DNA from 3 places in the Peribacillus sp. FSL K6-1552 genome. Region 2 is predicted to be linked to each of the others. Evidence: predicted binding sites of a transcription regulator. Region 2 holds the regulator's gene; each other region holds the start of a gene.

Region 1 (2,274 bases), 5.4 Mb from region 2:
AGAAGCCGAAAAAATTGCTGAGTTTTTAAGTATTGTGGGAGCTCATTCAGCTTTATTAAGGTTTGAGGATGTAAGAATTGTCCGTGATATGCGTAATTCCGTAAATCGCCTTGTGAATTGTGAAACAGCTAATTTGAACAAAACGATTGGGGCCTCATTGCGTCAGGTTGAAAATATCCATTACATTGAGGATACGGTAGGATTAAATATTTTACCAGATAAGCTTCGGGAAATTGCGGAGCTAAGGATAGCATTTCAGGATATAACCTTAAAGGAACTTGGAGAAATGGTATCAGGAGGAAACATCAGTAAGTCGGGGATTAATCATCGGTTGCGAAAAATTGATGAAATAGCTGATAGACTCCGTGGAGGAGAAGCTATTGCTGCGAAAAAATAAAGCTAACAGGGGAGATCAAGATGGTGGAAAAACAGGTAGAAGTACGACTAAAAACAGGTTTACAAGCACGACCGGCGGCTCTTTTTGTTCAAGAAGCTAACCGCTTTCATTCAGATGTTTTCCTTGAAAAAGAAGGAAAAAAAGTGAATGCAAAAAGTATTATGGGATTAATGAGTCTTGCCATTAGCTCTGGCGTGTCCGTCAAGCTTATTGTTGAAGGCCGTGATGAAAAAGAAGCAATAGAGGCATTAGAAGAATTCGTACAGCAAGAAGGATAAAATAAGAGGATGCCAACAAGCATCCTCTTAAAGTTTTCACATAAAAGAAAAAGGACTCAAAAGTCGCTTTATGCTACTTTCGAGTCCTTTAGTTTTATTATTTGTCTTTTTTATCTTCAAGATTGCTACGAGTGATGACTTTGTCAATCAAGCCATATTCAAGAGCTCTTTCAGAGGTCATGAAGTTATCGCGTTCTGTATCTCTTTGAAGGACTTCTATAGGTTGTCCAGTACGTTCTGCTAGGATTTGGTTTAATTTGTCTTTCAAGTGAAGGATACGGCGGGCTGCAATTTCAATTTCCGTTGCTTGACCTTGAGCTCCTCCAAGTGGTTGGTGAATCATGACTTCACTGTTTGGCAGGGCATAACGTTTGCCTTTTTCACCAGCAGCCAATAGGAATGCGCCCATAGAAGCAGCCATACCAATACATACAGTTGATACATTTGGTTTAATATATTGCATTGTATCGTAGATAGCCATACCAGATGTGATGCTTCCACCTGGGCTGTTGATATATAAAGTAATATCTTTTTCAGGATTTTCTGCTTCTAAAAATAGTAATTGAGCAACAATAGAATTGGAAACATTGTCATCAATTGCGCTTCCAAGCATAATGATCCGGTCTTTTAATAAACGGGAATAAATATCGTAGGCACGCTCCCCACGACTTGTTTGTTCGATAACTGTAGGAATTAAATTCATGTTCATTTCCTCCTTCGATTAAGAGAATCATTTAAATTCTTTATGTATGTATGATACACTTTTTGGTCAATTTAGGTCAAACAAAACAAACCCTATAATTGATAATTTGTTCGACAATTTTCTAGCTAAGTCTCCTTCCTAATTAAATTTATTAATAATTATGCCGCACAGGGATGAATTTCCACATTACCCATAATACCCAAAAGCCGAAGTTTTAAACCTGATAACCCTTGCAAAGGAAGGCATTCTATCATATAATGAAGTCTGTCGAAAAAATATAGTAAATGATCTTCTATTTCGCCCTCGTAGTGCAACGGATAGAACGCAAGCCTCCGAAGCTTGAAATGCAGGTTCGATTCCTGCCGAGGGCATTACCAATCTCCCGCTTAATTAAGTGGGGGATTTTTTATTTGTCATTTTTAAGTGAAGGCATCCGATGGATCCAAGCGATTTTTGATGAATTTAATCGATTTCCGTAAATTTCCATCGAATTATGTAATGTCACCCTCTTTTGGATAATATTAGTCATAACCCTTGAGAAATGTTGATTTCTCAATAAAAGTAGTTGTGAAAATCGCATTCCTGACATATAGTATTTAAAACAAATACACTATTCAGAAAAAAACGTAAGCGTTTTCATGGGTTTTTGTGTAGAATTTTCTCCTGATAATGTAAAATGGAATGGGGGAGGGATGAATCGATGAGTATGAATATGAAAGCAGGACTTTTTCAACAGCAAACATTAAAATTGGCAATGACCCAGGAGCTGATGCAAGCTATTACATTGTTGCAGTACTCCGCACAAGAGCTTTCCGCTTTTTTAGAAAATAAAATGGTGGAAAATCCATTACTGTCCCTAGATCAGCCAACATCCGCTTTGTTTCAGCCAACCCTTG
Region 2 (2,274 bases):
GACCGGGATGGACGCACCGCTGGTGTACCAGTTGTCTTGCCAAAGGCATAGCTGGGTAGCTACGTGCGGACGGGATAAGTGCTGAAAGCATCTAAGCATGAAGCCCCCCTCGAGATGAGATTTCCCATAGCGCAAGCTAGTAAGATCCCTGAAAGATGATCAGGTTGATAGGTCAGAGGTGGAAGCGTGGCGACATGTGGAGCTGACTGATACTAATAGATCGAGGACTTAACCACGCTTTAAAAAATGAAATACCTTCTTATTATCTAGTTTTGAAGGAACAACGTTCCTTTATTGTTTGGTGACGATAGCGAAGAGGTCACACCCGTTCCCATTCCGAACACGGCAGTTAAGCTCTTCAGCGCCGATGGTAGTTGGGGGTTTCCCCCTGTGAGAGTAGGACGCCGCCAAGCCATTCAAAAAGATCAGCCATACTTGGCTGGTCTTTTTTCTTTTACAAATAGATAGCGATTTAAAGATCAGCAAAGATGTTGGTCTTCTTTGTATTTGACCAGGTGTTTGGATTCGGCAGGAGAATTAATACACGTAATAGAATATTCTATTATAAAATAGGTTTTGTGTTTAACTGTTTAGGGTATTTAAGTAAGATATTTAAATTTTAGTGTGCATTAGGGTATGTAAGTACATATAATTTGGAGAAAATGGATAATACATTTAAATGAGTGCATTTAAGTTGCAAAATGCATTTTTCCTTGTATAATAATAGTCAAATATAGTCAAAGTCAGATTGGAGGAGGCTGAGTGAGAAACATATCTGATATTATCGAAACTTATTTGAAACAAGTACTAGAAATAAGTCAGAAAGATATCTTAGAAATTAAAAGAAGTGAAATAGCAGATAAATTTCAGTGTGTTCCTTCTCAAATCAATTACGTAATTAATACCAGGTTTACAATCGAAAGAGGTTATGTTGTAGAGAGTAAGCGTGGAGGCGGCGGTTATATACGGATCATGAAAGTGAAATCGCAGGATTACGTGCATCTTATTAACCAATTATTATCCCTTATTGGTTCTAGGGTAACTCAATCGATGGCTGAAGGTGTTATTTCTCGGCTTATGAGTGAAGAAGTTATAAATGAAAGAGAAGCCAAGATCATGATGAGCGTCATTGATAGATCGGTGATTTATATAGATTTACCCGACCGAGATGAGCTTAGGGCAAGGATTTTAACTGCGATGCTTACAACTTTAAAATATAAATAAAACTGGCAGAGGTGATGAACATGATTTGCCAAGAATGTCATCAAAGGCCTGCTACCCTGCACTTCACCAAGATCATTAATGGAAAAAAAACCGAGGTTATGATTTGTGAGAAATGTGCTCAGGAAAAAGGTGAAATGACTATGGTTGCAGGAGGACATGGTTTTTCAATAAATAATTTATTAGCAGGATTGTTGAATATGGAGTCGAATATTCAACAGACGAAGGCAAATGCATTTCCTAAGACAGAAGAGAAGCGCTGCCCTCATTGTCACCGATCCTATAAAGAGTTTGTCCACCTTGGTAAATTTGGATGTGCTGAATGTTATAAAACTTTCAACGATCAATTAAATCCGATTTTAAAGAGGGTTCATAGCGGCAATATTGCACATATAGGTAAAATTCCAAAAAGGATTGGTGGCACCATTTATCTTCGAAAACAAATTTCAGATTTGAAAGAGGTTTTAAAGGTTCACATCAATCAAGAGGAATTTGAGAAAGCAGCAGAAGTAAGAGATAAGGTTCGTTCCCTTGAAAAAAGGTATGAAGCACAAGAGGGAGGCGACGAATTATGAGTTTAGAAAAGTTTGTAGAAAACGCCTTGAGTTCCTGGATGAGTGCCGAAGGGCCTGAAATTGATATTGTATTAAGTTCTAGAATTCGGTTGGCCAGGAATTTCAAAGATTTCACCTTTCCTACCTCCTTTTCTAACGAAGAAGCTAAAGAAATCATTGAATTAGTAAAAAAAAGAATTGAAGAGGAAGTTACCCCGGAGATTGGTAAACTTGAACTTCTAGAGATTGACCAAATCAAACCACTAGAAAAGCGTGTTCTCGTTGAAAAGCATTTAATCAGTCCTCATTTAGTTGATGAATCAGCAAAAGGTGCTTGTCTTCTCTCAGAAAATGAAGAAATAAGTATCATGATCAATGAAGAGGATCATCTCCGTATTCAGTGTTTAATGTCTGGGCTGCAGCTAAAAGAAACGTTAAAGCTCGCAAATGTTCTTGACGATTGGATTGAAGAATCCATAGACTATGCATATGATGAAGA
Region 3 (2,274 bases), 1.3 Mb from region 2:
CCTGTTGAGGTCATAGTCATTCTCTGCCTGTTCCAGTTCATGACGAAGCTTCTCGAGCTCTTCACGTTGGTCCTGTACTTTTTGAAGCGCAGATTTCTCCATTTGCCACTTTGCTTTCATGCTATTCGCTTGATCCTTAAGTTCTGAAAGTTCTTTTTGGAGTACTCCTAGCCTTGCTTTACTTTGAGGATCCTCTTCATTCTTCAAGGCCGCTTCTTCAATTTCAAGCTGCATAACCTTTCTTGTGATTTCATCTAGCTCTGAAGGCATTGAATCAATTTCCATTCTGATCATCGCACAAGCTTCATCCACTAGGTCAATCGCTTTATCTGGTAAAAATCGCTCCGTTATATAACGGTTGGAAAGGACAGAGGCAGCAACAATCGCCCGATCATGTATCCTGACGCCATGGTGAATTTCAAACCGTTCCTTTAATCCGCGCAATATTGAAATAGTATCTTCCACATCTGGCTCGGGAACGAGAACTTGCTGGAAACGGCGTTCTAGAGCGGGATCCTTTTCAATATACTGGCGATATTCATCCAGGGTTGTTGCACCGATACAGTGCAGCTCACCACGCGCAAGCATCGGCTTTAACATATTCCCTGCATCAAGTGCGCCATCCGTTCTGCCTGCTCCTACAATTGTATGCAATTCGTCAATGAATAAAAGAATTTTACCCTCACTCTTTTTAATTTCATTCAGTACAGCTTTTAAACGTTCCTCAAATTCACCACGGAATTTGGCCCCGGCAACTAGAGCACTCATATCAAGTGAAAAAACTGTTTTGTCTTTTAGTCCTTCTGGGACATCCTTCCTGACAATCCTTTGCGCCAATCCTTCGACAATCGCTGTTTTACCTACCCCAGGTTCCCCAATCAATACTGGATTATTTTTCGTCTTTCGTGATAGAATCCGGATGACATTGCGAATTTCCGTATCACGCCCGATGACAGGATCAACCTTCCCCGATTTAACTTCAGCAACGAGATCTCTGCCGTATTTTCTTAGGACTTCATATGTGCTTTCTGGATTTTGACTAGTCACTCGTTGATTCCCCCTTATATCGTGTATAACTTGTTTTGCTTTATCGTAATCTATTCCATAAGTTGAAAACAGCCTGTTTATATTCGGTTTTTTTTCCTTTAACAACGCCAGCAGGATGTGTTCGACGGATAAATATTCGTCCTCCCACACTTGCATTTCTTTTTCTGCAACCGTCAATAACTGTTGTAGGGAAGCTGACATATATACCTGAGCAACACTGCCGCTCACTTCCGGCAATTTATTAAGTTCCTTATTTAGCTCTATTTCAAAACGACTGACCGTTTTATCCGAATCAGATAAAATTCTAATTAATAAACTTTCGTCCTGTTCCATTAAGGTTTTTAATAAATGAAGCTCCGTCAGTTCCGGATTTCCCCTATCCTTAGCTAGTTCCTGCCCGCCAATAAACGCCTGTTGGGTTCTCTCTGTCATTTTATTAATATCCATCTTAAAACCTCCCATTCATCAATTCCATGAACGAACTCTTACAACGTTTGACCATTCTTGACCTTTATGGTTTCATTATACTTTTTATTTTTCCCTTGTAAAGAAATGTTATAAAAAATACAAAGGTTATTAAGGGATAAACAGTAAAAGCCTCTCTTCATAAGGAAGAAAGGCAAAAATCTAATATTGATTTAAAAAATATGCTAACCAAAACTTTGGGATGAATGAAGCAAATGCAGGTTATTATGCTTTTACAAACGCTTTGTTGTAACCGTGGAAATCATCAACAAATTTAAAATCCTTATCCGTGCGATTTAATAGAATCGTATCACGAAGCAGTATCCCCGCATCGGTAGTATTGTGGATAATTTCTCCCCACATTCTTGCACTTGTTTGAACATTCGCTGTACGTGGAATGCGTTCTTCTTGATATTCCAAAAATGCCTGCTCCACATTATCCCCATTCTTATGAAGCATATCAGTCAAATAAGCCGCATCTTCTAAAGCTTGGCAAGCTCCTTGTGCCAAGTATTGAAGCATTGGATGTGCGGCATCTCCCGTAAGTGTGATCCTGCCTTTTGTCCAGTTATTAATTGGCAAACGGTCGTACATCGGCCAGCGACGTTGACGTTGAATGAATGAAATCGCATTTTGAACAAGCTCACAAGTTCCTGCAAAGACACGGTCCATTTCTTCCGGGGTACCCCATTGATCTGTTTTTTCATTTTCTTCGGTGTATTGAGAACTTTTGAAAACAACTACCTGATTGTAAAGCTCGCC

What was found. Region 2 encodes CtsR, which represses protease genes until heat stress. Its sites were predicted from a motif close to ATGGTCAATAAAGGTCAAACA; they were not measured.
Region 1: a site for CtsR is predicted at 1,441-1,461, ahead of clpP (ATP-dependent Clp endopeptidase proteolytic subunit ClpP). Genes of this name have one in related genera too.
Region 3: a site for CtsR is predicted at 1,539-1,559, ahead of clpB (ATP-dependent chaperone ClpB). Genes of this name have one in related genera too.

The regions. Positions count from the first base shown of each region.
Region 1 covers NZ_JBBOST010000001.1:5,452,302-5,454,575, reverse strand. Annotated here, with positions in the region: gene whiA (DNA-binding protein WhiA) at 1-397, shown strand, start outside; gene NST21_RS26245 (HPr family phosphocarrier protein) at 418-675, shown strand; gene clpP (ATP-dependent Clp endopeptidase proteolytic subunit ClpP) at 773-1,378, opposite strand; tRNA gene NST21_RS26235 (tRNA-Arg) at 1,678-1,749, shown strand; gene rpoN (RNA polymerase factor sigma-54) at 2,079-2,274, shown strand, end outside.
Region 2 covers NZ_JBBOST010000001.1:101,629-103,902, forward strand. Annotated here, with positions in the region: rRNA gene NST21_RS00535 (23S ribosomal RNA) at 1-236, shown strand, start outside; rRNA gene rrf (5S ribosomal RNA) at 298-413, shown strand; gene NST21_RS00545 (CtsR family transcriptional regulator) at 763-1,224, shown strand; gene NST21_RS00550 (UvrB/UvrC motif-containing protein) at 1,245-1,796, shown strand; gene NST21_RS00555 (protein arginine kinase) at 1,793-2,274, shown strand, end outside.
Region 3 covers NZ_JBBOST010000001.1:1,389,541-1,391,814, reverse strand. Annotated here, with positions in the region: gene clpB (ATP-dependent chaperone ClpB) at 1-1,494, opposite strand, end outside; gene NST21_RS06715 (FAD-dependent monooxygenase) at 1,738-2,274, opposite strand, start outside.